Regions from separate parts of the Actinoplanes sichuanensis genome, predicted to be linked through region 2. Evidence: riboswitches for the same ligand, from Rfam matches in the RefSeq annotation. Region 2 holds a riboswitch; each other region holds the start of a gene.
What was found. A riboswitch is a leader RNA that binds a small molecule or an ion and turns the genes downstream of it on or off. The one in region 2 is predicted to bind glycine.
Positions count from the first base shown of each region.

Region 1: linked by a shared signal. The riboswitch ahead of gcvH (glycine cleavage system protein GcvH) and the one ahead of gcvT (glycine cleavage system aminomethyltransferase GcvT) in region 2 are both predicted to bind glycine.
Region 3: linked by a shared signal. The riboswitch ahead of gcvP (aminomethyl-transferring glycine dehydrogenase) and the one ahead of gcvT (glycine cleavage system aminomethyltransferase GcvT) in region 2 are both predicted to bind glycine.

Region 1 is NZ_AP028461.1:3,712,389-3,716,824, reverse strand. Features, by position in the region: gene Q0Z83_RS16940 (CU044_5270 family protein) at 1-967, shown strand, start outside; gene Q0Z83_RS16935 (GNAT family N-acetyltransferase) at 976-1,461, shown strand; gene Q0Z83_RS16930 (hypothetical protein) at 1,402-2,238, opposite strand; glycine riboswitch at 2,308-2,402, shown strand; glycine riboswitch at 2,407-2,489, shown strand; gene gcvH (glycine cleavage system protein GcvH) at 2,530-2,886, shown strand; gene Q0Z83_RS16920 (RpiB/LacA/LacB family sugar-phosphate isomerase) at 3,050-3,460, shown strand; gene Q0Z83_RS16915 (STAS domain-containing protein) at 3,462-3,764, opposite strand; gene Q0Z83_RS16910 (ATP-binding protein) at 3,761-4,171, opposite strand; gene Q0Z83_RS16905 (STAS domain-containing protein) at 4,226-4,436, opposite strand, start outside.
Region 2 is NZ_AP028461.1:1,351,501-1,355,936, forward strand. Features, by position in the region: gene Q0Z83_RS05850 (LLM class flavin-dependent oxidoreductase) at 1-200, opposite strand, end outside; gene Q0Z83_RS05855 (MarR family winged helix-turn-helix transcriptional regulator) at 287-811, shown strand; gene Q0Z83_RS05860 (L-serine ammonia-lyase) at 818-2,104, opposite strand; gene gcvT (glycine cleavage system aminomethyltransferase GcvT) at 2,108-3,160, opposite strand; glycine riboswitch at 3,193-3,281, opposite strand; glycine riboswitch at 3,286-3,380, opposite strand; gene Q0Z83_RS05870 (GGDEF domain-containing protein) at 3,489-4,436, shown strand, end outside.
Region 3 is NZ_AP028461.1:2,319,694-2,324,129, forward strand. Features, by position in the region: gene Q0Z83_RS10275 (nucleotidyltransferase domain-containing protein) at 1-244, opposite strand, end outside; gene mgrA (L-glyceraldehyde 3-phosphate reductase) at 262-1,257, opposite strand; glycine riboswitch at 1,307-1,394, shown strand; gene gcvP (aminomethyl-transferring glycine dehydrogenase) at 1,472-4,279, shown strand; gene Q0Z83_RS10290 (DUF5999 family protein) at 4,394-4,436, opposite strand, start outside.

The DNA of each region.
Region 1 (4,436 bases), 2.4 Mb from region 2:
GGCCGACCCGACCGACGGGCGACCACTGACCGCCGCCCCCGACCGGCGCGCCGACCTGGACCGCATCCTCGCCACGCCCCAGCCGCGCCGGGCGCGGCCGGTCGGGCGAGCTCTGGTCGCCGCGGCCGCCGCCCTGGTGCTGCTGGTGATCGCCGGCCTGCAGTTCGCGCCACAGCCCCGACCCGCCGTCGCCGCCACCCCGCCGTCGTTGCGGTACAGCGGGGGTTCCGGCTCGGCCGAGCAGCTGCTCACCGGCATCGCGACGAAAGCGGCGGGCGCGCCCGCTCCGGACCGCAGCGGCGACTACGAGCATCTGGTGATCCAGTCGTGGAGCCTGTGGACGCAGGTCGACGGGGAGCGGGTCACGTCCGCGATCATCCCGTCGCGGGCCGAGTCGTGGCGCCGGGCCGACGACTCGGGGCGGCGGTCCACCGCCTACGAGAGGGCGGAGTTCACCTCGATCGGGCGGGAGGTGCTGTGGCGGGCCCAGAACCTCTTCGACGACGGCCTCGACCCCTGGTCGGAGGACTATGCGGCCGGGCAGTTCGGGGCGATGTGGGCCGACCCGCCACCGGCCGACGGCCTCGACGACTGGCTGCACATCGGGCACCCCAGACAGAACGGGCCGTACGAGACGATCGTCGCGGTCACCGACCTGGCCCGGGAACGGCTGCTGACCCCGGCCACCCGTGCCGAACTGCTGCGGATCGTCGCCCGGCTACCCGGGCTCACCTACGACGGCACGGTCACCGACCGCGCGGGCCGGGCGGGCGCCGCGTTCTCGATCACCTCCGACCACAGCGGCCTGCCGACCCGCCACACCCTGATCGTCGACCAGGCCACCGGCGCGCTACTCGGCTACGAGCAGATGCTGCCCACCGACACCGGCAAACTCGACGTCCGGGCCCCCGCGGTGATCGGCTACGAGACCTACCTGACCGCCGACTACACCACCCTGCCGAAGTAGGAGCCCCGATGACGCCCACCCCGCCGGTCACGCTGCGAGCCCTGGTCGCCGCGGACGCCGCGGTCATCACCGGGTGGGCGTCGGATCCCGAGTTCGCCCGGGCCGCCGGATGGACCCGCCAGGATCACGAGCAGCACCACAGGCGCCTCATCCAGACGCCGCCACCCGACCTCATCCGCCTCGGCGCGGTCGTCGGCGGCGAACTGGTCGGCTACGTCGACCTGCACGGTGTGGAGGTCGACCACCGGGAGCTCGGCTTCGTCATCGGAGGTCGCGACCGCTGGGGGCGAGGGCTCGGCCTCGGCGCGGCCGCCGCCGGCCTCGACTACGGCTTCACCGTTCTGCGGCTGCGTGAGATCCGGGCCGCCGCGGCCGCGACCAATCAACGGTCGGTGCGGATCCTCACGCGGCTCGGGTTCCAGGCCCGGGAGCGGTCAGGGGCGTATCTGTCCTTCGCGATCGAGGCTCATGCCGTCGTCGACCGTCCAGCGTAGAAAGGCGAGCGTCTCCTCGCCACGTTGCGTCGGCACGTCGTAACGGGTCGGGTCCCGGGGACGTTCGCGGATTCGCAGGGCCTCGTCGGCCAGCCGGCTCCAGCGCGGGTCCAGAGAGCCGGTGATGTAACGGCCGGCTCCGCTCTTGGAGGTCAGTTCGCCGGTGGCCAGGAGGTGATGCAGGCGAGCGACACCGAGCACGACCCACGCGATGGACGGATCGTGCTGTCCGAGCAACTCGACACCGGCGTCCTCGATCGCCGGGATGTGGCCCCGCCAGTACGTGTCGAGGTTGTCGCGGGTGAAGTCCCACAGTCCGGCGTGGTCGGTGTGGATCGGGGGCAGTTCGCCGCGGATGACGACGGCCCGTTCGGCGAGTTCGTGCCAGGTCACCGGATTGATGTCGATCGTCCCGCCCGGATCGAACTCGCCCTGGTAGAACACCGGCCGCCGGCCCACCCGCAGTGCCGAGCCGGCCAGATCGTCGGCCGAGCAGTGGAAACCGTCGAAGACGACCTCCGGGTGGCGGGCCTTCGTCGCGGTGTGCGCCTCGGCGAGGGCGGCGTGGTCCGGTGGCTGGGCCCACACGCCGACGAAATCGACGTCACTACCGGGGAAGAACTCGCCCCAGCACAGCGAACCGTGCAGGAACAGCCCGGTCAGGACCGCCGGCCGCCGGGCGTCCACTTCGGTGAGAAAGGTGTGGGCGACATCCGACGCGGTGGGGAAGCTGCGGGCGACATCCGCCGCGGTGGGGGCGGTGCGGGCGACATCCATGCCGTCGATCTTGACCGGTTCGGGCGGTTCCGGATAGCTTTCCCGGGCCACAAGTCCATACTTCGCCGCTGTGCCGCTGCGGGAGAGCACCCACCCTCGGGCGGGTCGCCGAAGGAGCAACTTCTCCCTCAGAATCTCTCAGGCCCACGTACCGCAACGGTCAGGCGACTCTGGAAAGTCAGCCCCGACCAGGGCTGCGCCCAAGGTGCAAGCCGCCCCGGCGGTGAACCTCTCAGGCACCCGTGACAGAGCGAGGGAGGCCCTCACCCGTACCGAAGGAGCCTCTCCGAAATGCGTTTCACCAAAGATCACGAATGGCTGACCGACGGCGAGATCGCCACCGTCGGTATCACCGCGTTCGCCGCCGACGCGCTCGGCGACGTCATCTACGTCGACCTCCCGGAGATCGGCACGACCGTCACCGCGGGCGATCCGGCCGGCGAACTCGAATCCACCAAGTCGGTGAGTGAGGTGTACGCTCCCGCCGACGGCGAGATCGTCGAGGTGAACACCGCCCTCGGCGACGAGCCCGGCCTGATCAACACCGATCCGTACGGCGCGGGCTGGCTGTTCCGGCTCCGAGTCACCAGCGTCCCGGAAACCCTCGACGAGGCCGCCTACCAGGAGCTGGTGAGCGCCGCGGGCTGACGTCGGCCACCTTCGCCTGGTGCGCCGCCGCAAAGGCAAGCCGCGGGCCGCCGCAACGGCAAGCCGCGGGTCGCCGCAACGGCCAGCCGCGGGTCGCCGCAACGGCAAGCCGCGGGTCGCCGGAGAGGCGGGCCGCCCGCGGTGGCGCACTAGGGTGGGGCGGATGCGGATCGCGTTCGCCAGTGACGACGAGAACGAGACCACCCGGGCCGTGGTGGCCGCCCTGTCCGAGGACGGCCACGAGGTGATCCGGCCGGAGGCCGCCGAGTCCTGGCCCGACCTGGGCCGGTTCGTCGGCCGGTCGGTGGTCGACGGGCGGGCCGACTACGGCGTGGTGATGTGCTGGACCGGCACCGGCACGGCGATCGCCGCCAACAAGGTCCCGGGGGTTCGGGCCGCCCTGGCCTGGGACCCCTGGATCGCCCGCGGCGCCCGCCTCTGGAACGACGCGAACGTACTGGCCATGAGCCTGAAACGGCTGGCGCCGGACGTCGCCGTCGAGGTGCTGCGGGCGTTCCTCGACACGTCCGAACCGGACCCGGACGAGGCCGCCGACATCGCCGCTATCGAGTGATCTAACCGCTGAGCACGTCGAGGACCCCGGTGATCTGCAGCGCCCGGCGGGTCACCCCGTGTGTGTTGGTCAGCTGGAACGTGACGCCCTGCTGGGTGGCCTTCGACCGGGTCTGCACCAGCGCCTGGATCCCGGACGAGTCGCAGAAGTCCAGGTCGACGGCGTCGATCACCAGGCGACTCAGCCGGGCGACGGCCATCGCCGCGCTGACCTGGTCGTGCAGATGCTGGGTGGTCGACATGTCGAGCTCACCGCAGAGGCGCAGCCGGGCCACACCGTCGGCGTACTGCGAGGTGATCCTCATTGATCCTCCCGGCCCGGACCGTCGCCGTCGGGGTAGAGGCGCAACTCCGCCCGTACCCGCTTGCCGCCCTCATGTTCCTCGACGTGCCACCGGCGGGTCAGCGCCTCCACGAGCAGCAGTCCGCGGCCACCGCGCCCGTCCGGCTCGCGGCGGCGCGGCACGACCGCCGAACCGTCGGCGACCGAGAGGACCACCTGCGGCCCATTCGCCTCGACGCCGATCACCACCGAGCCCGCACCGTGCTGTACCGCGTTGGTCACCAGCTCGCTGACCACCACCGACAGGTCGTCCGTCCAGGCCTCGTCGACATAACCCCAGACGCCGAGCACGGCGAGGACAGCCTTGCGGGAGGTACGGGGTGAGTCCACCCCGATGGGTACGTCGAACTGCGCGGTCAAAGTCGTCATCAGGCACCCGGTCACGAAGCGGCGCGCCGGAGATCCCGCCGCTCGGGTCAGACACTAGACCCCCACGGCGGGCCGGGCCAGGTCGGACACCGCCGTCGCCTCGTCCGGGTAGATCGGGAACACCCCGTCCAGCCGCATCGTGTGCAGCACGGTGAGCACGAATCGCGACGGCGCGACCAGGCACAACGTCGCCCCGTTCTGCCGAGCCGACCGGTGCGCACGGACCAGCAGCCCGAGCCCCGCCGGGTCGATGGTTCCGGAACCG
Region 2 (4,436 bases):
ACCTTCTGGGTACGGGCGGCGACGTGACTGAGCAGAGTCCAGGTGTCGAGGAAGCCGGGCTGGTACGGATGGTCCTGGAAGGTGACCAGGTCCAGGCCGGCCTGCTCGGCGAGCACGGCGAGCGCGACGACGCCGGTGGGGTCGGCGGCGGACGGGGTGATGAAGGACCCGAACTCGAGGGGGTGGCCGTAGTCGGACATGCGGCAACTGTGACGCGGAAAAGATGTTCTGTCAAACAGAACATTTGAATTGCAGAACTTCTGTAAGGCTGAGCTAGGGTGGTCGTGTGACGACGCCCCTCGAAGGTGATCTCGGCTGGATGCTCGGAGTGGTGTTCCGTGCCTACGCCAAGGCCGCCGACCACGTTCTCGGTGATCTGCCCGGCGGCCCGCGCGGCTATCAGGTGCTCTCGGCGGCGGTCGGCGAGCCGCCTCGCAATCAGGGCGCGATCGGTGCCGACCTGGGCATCGATCGGACCATCCTGACGTACCTGATCGATGATCTGGAGAAGGCCGAGCTGGTCGCCCGCCGGCCGGACCCGGCCGACCGCCGCAGCCGGCTCGTCGTCGCCACCACCAAGGGCCACGAGACGTGGCAGTCCCGCCGGGAGGCTCTCAAGCACGTCGAGGCGCACGTGCTCGGCGCCCTGCCGGCCGGCGACGCCGCGTCGTTCCGAGGGCTGCTGCAGGCGGTCGCCTGCAGCGCCCAGGCCCGCGACCCGCTGACCGACCTGTGTGAGGCGGTCAGCGCGGCCCGGGACGGCGACCCGGCGGCCGCGGAGGGGCCGGCCGGGCGAAAGCCGGAACGCTGACCGCGGTCAGCACTCGATGACGTTGACGGCCAGGCCGCCGCGGGACGTCTCCTTGTATTTGATCTTCATGTCGGCGCCGGTCTCCTTCATGGTCTTGATGACCTTGTCGAGGGAGACGTGGTGGCGGCCGTCGCCGCGCAGGGCCATCTTCGCCGCGGTGACCGCCTTCACCGCGGCCATGCCGTTGCGCTCGATGCACGGGATCTGCACCAGGCCGCCGACCGGGTCGCAGGTCAGGCCCAGGTTGTGTTCCATGCCGATCTCGGCGGCGTTCTCCACCTGCTCCGGCGTCCCACCGAGCACCTCGGCGAGCCCGGCCGCGGCCATCGCGCACGCCGAACCGACCTCACCCTGACAACCCACCTCGGCCCCGGAGATCGACGCGTTCTCCTTGAACAGATGCCCGATCGCCCCGGCGGCCAGCAGAAAACGCACCACGCCCTCGTCGTCGGCGCCGGGCACGAAGGTCCGGTAGTAGCGCAGCACGGCCGGAATGATCCCGGCGGCACCATTGGTGGGCGCGGTCACCACCCGCCCGCCGGCCGCGTTCTGCTCGTTGACCGCCATGGCGAAAACGGTCAGCCATTCCATCGGATCACCGTCGGCGGTCAGCTTGCGGGCGGTCAGTGCGGCCCGGCGACGGACCTTCAAACCCCCGGGGAGTACGCCCTCCGCGCGCAGCCCGTCGTCGATGCAGTCGTTCATCACCCGCCAGATGCCGAGCAGCCCGGCCGACACCTCGGCCGTGTGCCGCCGTACCGACTCGTTGAGCAGCATCATCCGGGAGATCGACAGCCCCGTGGACCGGGCGAGTTCCAGTAGCTCGACGCCGGAGGAGAACGGGTGCGGGACGGCCACCTGCTCCGGGCGTACCCCCGATGCGCCGTCGGCCAGGACGAACCCGCCGCCGACCGAGAAGTAGGTCTTGGTCAGCAGTTCGGCGCCGTCGGCGGCGAGCGCGGTGAAGCGCATGCCGTTGGGATGGCCGGGCAGCGCCCGCCGCCGGTGCAGCACCACGTCGACCTCGAACGCGGTCGCGTCGGCGGACGGTTCGAGCGTGGTGTCGACCGTCTCCGGATCCTCGCCCTGCAGGCCGAGCAGCACCGCCCGCGGGGTGCCGTGGCCGTGCCCGGTCGCGCCGAGCGAACCGAACAGTTCGGCGCGTACGGTCGCCACCCCGTCGATTCCGGTCAGGTGGCCGGTGAAGAGCCGGGCCGCGCGCATCGGGCCGACGGTGTGCGAGCTGGACGGGCCGATGCCGATCGAGAACAGATCGAAGACGGACACGGTCACGGCTCAGCCCTGCCGGCGGTAGAACGGCAGCGCGACGACCTCGGCCTCTTCGCGGGCGCCGCGGATGTCGACGAGGACCCGGGTGCCGGGTTCGGTGCGGTCGGCCGGGAGGTAGGCCATCGCGATCGGGTGACCCAGCGTGGGGGAGGGCACGCCGCTGGTCACCTCACCGATGCGCTCGCCGGTGTCCGGGTCGAGGACCACGTGACCGGCCCGTGGCGAGCGGCGGCCCTTGGTGACCAGCCCGGCGAGCAGGCGCCGCGGGGTGGCGGCGCGGAGGGCGGCGGCGCCGACGAAGTCGGTCTTGTCGAGGGCGACGACACGACCCAGACCGGCGTCGAACGGGGTGGTGCGCAGGGTGAGCTCGTGGCCGTACAGCGGCATGCCGGCCTCCAGGCGCAGGGTGTCTCGGCAGGCCAGCCCACACGGGACGGCACCCCGGCCGGTCGCCCACGCCCAGATCGCCTCGGCGTCCTCATTCGCGCAGTAGATCTCGAAGCCGTCCTCGCCGGTGTATCCGGTGCGGGCCAGCAGCACGTCCCGCCCGGCGAGCCGCTCCGCCTTGATGCCGTAGTAACGCAGGTCCGGGTGCGCGCCGACCACGTCGACCGCCTGCGGGCCCTGCACCGCGATCAGTGACCGGTCCGCATCAGCGATCCCGACGGTGTAACCACCCGAGTGCTCACCGAGCATCGCCCGGACCACGGCGGCGTTGGCGGCGTTCGCGACCACCAGGAACCGGTCCTCGGCCAGTCGGTAGACGACCAGGTCGTCGAGGACCCCGCCGGTGGTGTGACACAGCATGGTGTATTTCGCCCGGCCCACCGCGACCTTCGACAGCCGGCCCACCAGCGCGTGGTCCAGGAACGCGGCGGCGTCTCGGCCGGTCACCTCGATCTGGCCCATGTGACCGAGGTCGAACAGTCCGGCGCCGGTCCGGACGGTGTGGTGCTCGCCCAGGTCACTGCCGTACCGCAGCGGCATGGACCAGCCGGCGAAACCGGTCATCGCGGCGCCGAGAGACTGATGGACGTGGTGCAGGGCGGTGTTTCGCAACGGAGGCTCCTTGTCGGGTCGGGCCTCCCTCGCTCTGTCATCTCTGCCTGAGAGGTTCACCGCCGGGAAGGGCGGCTTGCACCGTGGGCGCAGCTCCTCGTAAAGAGCTGACTTTCCAGAGTCGCCTGACCGTCGCGGTACTGGGGCCTGAGAGATTCTGAGGGAGAAGTTGCTCCTTCGGCGCCTCGCTGACCTGCGAGGACTCTCCCGCGGCGGGGTCGCGGCGAAGTATTCGGTTGTGCTGTCGTCACCTGTTCCAGGACCCTACCGCACGGCGGTCTGTGGGTCGGCTCTCAATTGTGCCCGCCTCGTGACGATGGGGCCTCCGATGAACACCATCGCGCCGGCCGACGCCGCCGACCCCGGCGGCCAGGTCACTCCCGGGAATCGATTCCTACCGGTGGTCGTCGTCTCGCTGACCGCGCTGCTCAGCGTCGCCTTCCTGGTGCCGTGGGGCGGTACGGCGATGCTCGCGGTCCTCTGCTGGCTCGCCGTGGCGGTGTTCGCCACGGCGATGACCTGGTACGCGTACCGCGCGGTCCGCCTGATGCCGGACCCCACCTCGGAACGTCGGTTCTGGCGCGCCTTCGTGGCCGCCGGTGCGATGTTCAGCGTGGCCGACTGGATCCAGGTGGCCACCACCCTGGCCGACCCGACGTCGTCGTCGGCGCTCACCGGCACCGGCATCCCGCGGACGGTGGCCCTGGCCGCGGGCGGCGCGGTGGTGATCGGGGTGATCGCCACCTATCCGCTGCCGCACCGCTCGGCCCGGGAGCGGCTCTGCTACCACCTCGATCTGGCCACCGTGGTGACCGCGGTCGGGGCGGCCGGCCTGTACTGGACGATGACCGGCTCGTTCGCCGCCGGGCAGGTCGTCGGGGTGGCCGCCCCGGTGGTCGCGATGCTGCTGGCGTTCGTGGTCGGCCGGCTCTACCTCAGCGGGGCGGCGCCGTTCCGCTGGCACATCGGCGTGATGGGGCCGGTCGCCGGAACCCTGGAGAGTCTGGCCCGCACGCTGGGTCCGGAACTGGCCCGGGCCGGGCGTCCCGGTCCGGTCTTCGCGCTCAGCCTGACCTGTCACGCGATGCTGCTGATCGCGGCGTGGCTGCAGTACCGCCGGTTCCGGTCCGGGCGGGTCGCGGCACCGGTCGCGCGGCGTCGTCCGTACAGCCCGATGCCCTATCTCGCCCTGGCCGGCATCCACGTCCTGTTGATCGCGGTCCTGTTGACCCGGGGGTTGGATCTTCGGGCCTGGGCCCTGCAGGCCGGGGCCGTG
Region 3 (4,436 bases), 970 kb from region 2:
GCACCTCGAGAACCGTCGGGTTGGCCTGCAGCGCGAGCGTGCAGAACCGCTCGATCTCCCACGAGAACTGCTCCTCGGCCGGCCCGTCCAGGTGGGTGGGCGGCTTGTCGAGGGTCCAGAAGTCGCGGGTCGGCGCCACGAACACACCCCGACGGTCGTGGTCCGACTCCGGCCCGTCCAGTCCATAGGCGCGGGAGCCGACCACGACCGCCAGGGCCGTGTGCCGTTCAACGAGCTCGATCATGAGGCCGGAGGATACGGCTAGAGATCAAGGACCGTCGCGTCGATTTCGTCCAGCTCGCTCTGGTCGAGTGACAGGTTGTTCAGCGCGGCCACGTTGTTCTCCAGCTGCGGCACGCTCGACGCGCCGATGATCAGGCTGGTCATCCGCTGGTCGCGCAGCGCCCACGCCAGCGCCAACTGGGCGAGCGTCTGCCCGCGCCGCTTGGCGATGTCGTTGAGCGCGTGCAGCCGGGCCAGGGTCTTGCCGTCGAGGGCGCTCTCGTTGAGGAACACACTGGTCCGGATCCGCGAGTCGTCCGGAATGCCGGTCAGGTAGCGGTCGGTGAGCAGGCCCTGCTGCAGCGGACTGAACGCGATGCACCCGGCCCCGGCGTCCTCGAGGGTGTCCAGCAGCCGGTCGTGCTCGATCCACCGGTTGAGGATCGAGTAGGACGGCTGGTGGATCAGCAGCGGCGTGCCCAGCTCCCGCAGGATCCCGGCGGCCTGCGCGGCCTGGGTGCTCTTGTAGTTGCTGATGCCGACGTAGAGGGCCTTGCCGGAGCGGACGATCGCGTCGAGCGCGGACATCGTCTCCTCGAGCGGGGTCTCCGGGTCGGGCCGGTGGTGGTAGAAGACGTCGACGTAGTCCAGGCCCATCCGCTGCAGGGACTGGTCCAGCGACGAGACCAGGTACTTGCGGGAGCCCCAGTCGCCGTACGGGCCGTCCCACATGGTGTAACCGGCCTTGGTCGAGATGATCATCTCGTCGCGGTGCGCCCGGAAGTCGGCGGCCAGGATGCGTCCGAAGTTGGTCTCGGCACTGCCCGGCGGCGGCCCGTAGTTGTTGGCCAGGTCGAAGTGCGTCACGCCGAGGTCGAAGGCCCGGCGGACGATGTCGGCCTGCCGGTCGGCGGGCCGGCCGGCACCGAAGTTGTGCCAGAGGCCCAGGCTGATGGCGGGAAGCTTGAGACCGCTGCGACCAGCACGCCGGTAGATCATGTCGGCGTAGCGGTCGGCGGCAGGGAAGTACGTCACATCGCACACCCTAGGACTCCCGATCTTCCCCATGGGCGCTGGTAGGTTGGTTCCCAGCGCGGGAGAGTCCGCTGACGCGGCGCCGAAGAGGCAAATCCTCCCCGGAAACTTTCAGGCAAAAGGACCGCGCAGGTTGGCAACTCTGAAATGCCCGCGATCGGGGTATGACAGAGGGGGAGGTTGCTTCTTGACCTTCTCACGCCAGGAGTCGCCAATGACGTCCCCGTTCGTTTCCCGGCACATCGGCCCGGACACCGACGAGCAGACCACCATGCTGAAGGCGATCGGCTACGGCTCGGTCGAGCAGCTGATGGACGCCGCGATCCCCGAGTCGATCCGCTTCCACGGTGAGCTTGATCTCCCGGCCGGGATCTCCGAGGAGCAGACGATCGCCGAGCTGCGGTCGATCGCCGACCGCAACGTGCTCGCCACCCCGATGATCGGCCTGGGCTACTACAACACCTTCACGCCCGCGGTGATCAAGCGGAACGTGTTGGAGAACCCGGCGTGGTACACGGCCTACACGCCGTACCAGCCGGAGATCAGCCAGGGCCGCCTCGAGGCGCTGCTCAACTTCCAGACCGTGGTCACCGACCTGACCGGGCTGACCACGGCGAACGCGTCGATGCTGGACGAGGCGACCGCGGTCGCCGAGGCGATGACGCTGGCCCGGCGCGCGTCCAAGAGCAAGAGCAACGTGTACGCGGTGGACGCCGACACGTTCCCGCAGACCCTGTCGGTGCTGCGCACCCGGGCCGAACCGCTCGGCATCGACGTGGTCCTGGTCGACGTCGAGAGCGACGAACTGCCCGAGGACTTCTTCGGTCTGCACCTGCAGTACCCGGGCGCCTCCGGTGCGGTGCGCGACCACGCCGCCCTGGTCGAGGCCGCCCACGCCAAGGGTGCCCTGGTCACGGCCGCGGCCGACCTGCTGGCCCTCACGCTGTTGCGGGCTCCGGGCGAGATCGGTGTGGACATCGCCGCCGGCACCACGCAGCGGTTCGGTGTGCCGCTGGGGTTCGGCGGCCCGCACGCCGGATACCTGGCCGTGCGCGCCGGCCTGGAGCGGTCGCTGCCCGGCCGTCTGGTCGGCGTCTCCAAGGACGCCGACGGCGACCGGGCCTACCGGCTGGCGCTGCAGACCCGTGAGCAGCACATCCGCCGGGAGAAGGCGACGTCGAACATCTGCACCGCGCAGGTGCTGCTGGCCGTGATGGCGAGTATGTACGCGGTCTACCACGGCCCGGCCGGTCTGCGTGCCATCGCGAAGCGGGTGCACGGCCATGCGCTGACCCTGGCCGGTTCGTTGACCGCCGCCGGGATCGAGATCGGTTCGGACGCGTTCTTCGACACCGTCACCGCGATCGTTCCCGGCCGTGCCGCCGGGATCGCCGAGGCGGCCGCCGCCGACGGTGTCGACCTGCTGCTGGTGGACGCCGATCGGGTGTCGATCTCCACCGACGAGACCACGACCGACGCGCACGTGGCGACCGTCCTGGCCGCCTTCGGTGTTCCGGTGGCGACGCCGGCCGAGTGCGGCGCCCGCCCGCTGGCCCGTACCTCGGAGTACCTGACGCACCCGGTCTTCAACACCCACCACTCCGAGACCAGCATGCTGCGCTACCTGCGCAGACTCTCGGACCGTGACTACGCGCTGGACCGTGGCATGATCCCGCTGGGCTCGTGCACGATGAAGCTGAACGCCACCGCCGAGATGGAGGCGGTCACCTGGCCGGAGTTCGCGAACATCCACCCGTTCGCGCCGCGCAACCAGGTCGAGGGCTACGAGCACCTGGTCGCCCAGCTGGAGCAGTGGCTCGCCGAGATCACCGGTTACGACGCGGTCAGCGTCCAGCCGAACGCCGGTTCGCAGGGTGAGCTGGCCGGTCTGCTGGCGATTCGCGGCTACCACCGTTCCCGCGGCGAGGCCCACCGTGACGTCTGCCTGATCCCGTCGAGCGCGCACGGCACCAACGCGGCCAGCGCCGTGATGGCCGGTATGCGGGTCGTCGTGGTCGCGTGCGACGCCGACGGCAACGTCGACCTCACCGACCTGGACGCCAAGATCGAGAAGCACCGTGACCAGCTCTCCGCGATCATGGTGACCTACCCGTCGACCCACGGCGTCTACGAGACGAGCATCGCGGACCTGTGCGCGAAGGTGCATGCGGCCGGCGGCCAGGTGTACGTGGACGGCGCGAACCTGAACGCGCTGGTCGGCTACGCCCGGCCGGGCAAGTTCGGCGCCGACGTGTCGCACCTGAACCTGCACAAGACGTTCTGCATCCCGCACGGCGGCGGCGGCCCCGGTGTCGGCCCGGTCGCGGTCGGCGCGCATCTGGCCGAGTTCCTGCCCGGTGACCCGCTCGAGTCGGGCGATCACCACGCGGTGTCGGCGGCGGCGCACGGTTCAGCCGGCATTCTGCCGATCTCGTGGGCGTACATCCGGATGATGGGCCCGGACGGTCTGGCGGCGGCGACCGCGTCGGCGGTCCTGGCGGCCAACTACGTCGCGGCCCGGCTGCGCGAGCACTACCCGGTGCTGTACGCGGGGGAGAACGGCCTGGTCGCGCACGAGTGCATCCTCGACCTGCGCCCGATCACCAAGGCGACCGGCGTCAGCGTGGACGATGTGGCGAAGCGGCTGATCGACTACGGCTTCCACGCGCCGACGATGTCTTTCCCGGTGGCCGGCACGCTCATGGTGGAGCCGACCGAGAGTGAGGACCTCGCCGAGCTGGACCGGTTCATCGCCGCGATGATCGCCATCAAGGGCGAGATCGACAAGGTGGCGGCCGGTGAGTGGCCGGCGGGTGACAACCCGCTCGCGAACGCGCCGCACACGGCGTCGGCGGTGACGGCTGACGAGTGGACCCACCCGTATTCACGCTCCGTGGCCGGTTTCCCGGAGGGCGTGGACCGGACGGCGAAGTACTGGCCGCCGGTTCGGCGTATCGACGGGGCCTTCGGCGACCGGAATCTGGTGTGTTCCTGCCCGTCGCCGGAAGCTTTCGAGGACTGACCGCCCGAGGGCTCAGTTTTTCCCGTTGCGCAGGTCGCGGTCGTCGGTGATCGCGGCCTGCGCTGCTTCCGTGGTCCTCGATTGACTACGCTGCGTCGCGTGTCGTGAAGTGTCTCAGGCTGCCAGGGCGTGTACGGCCGGCCCGCGGTGCGGCTCG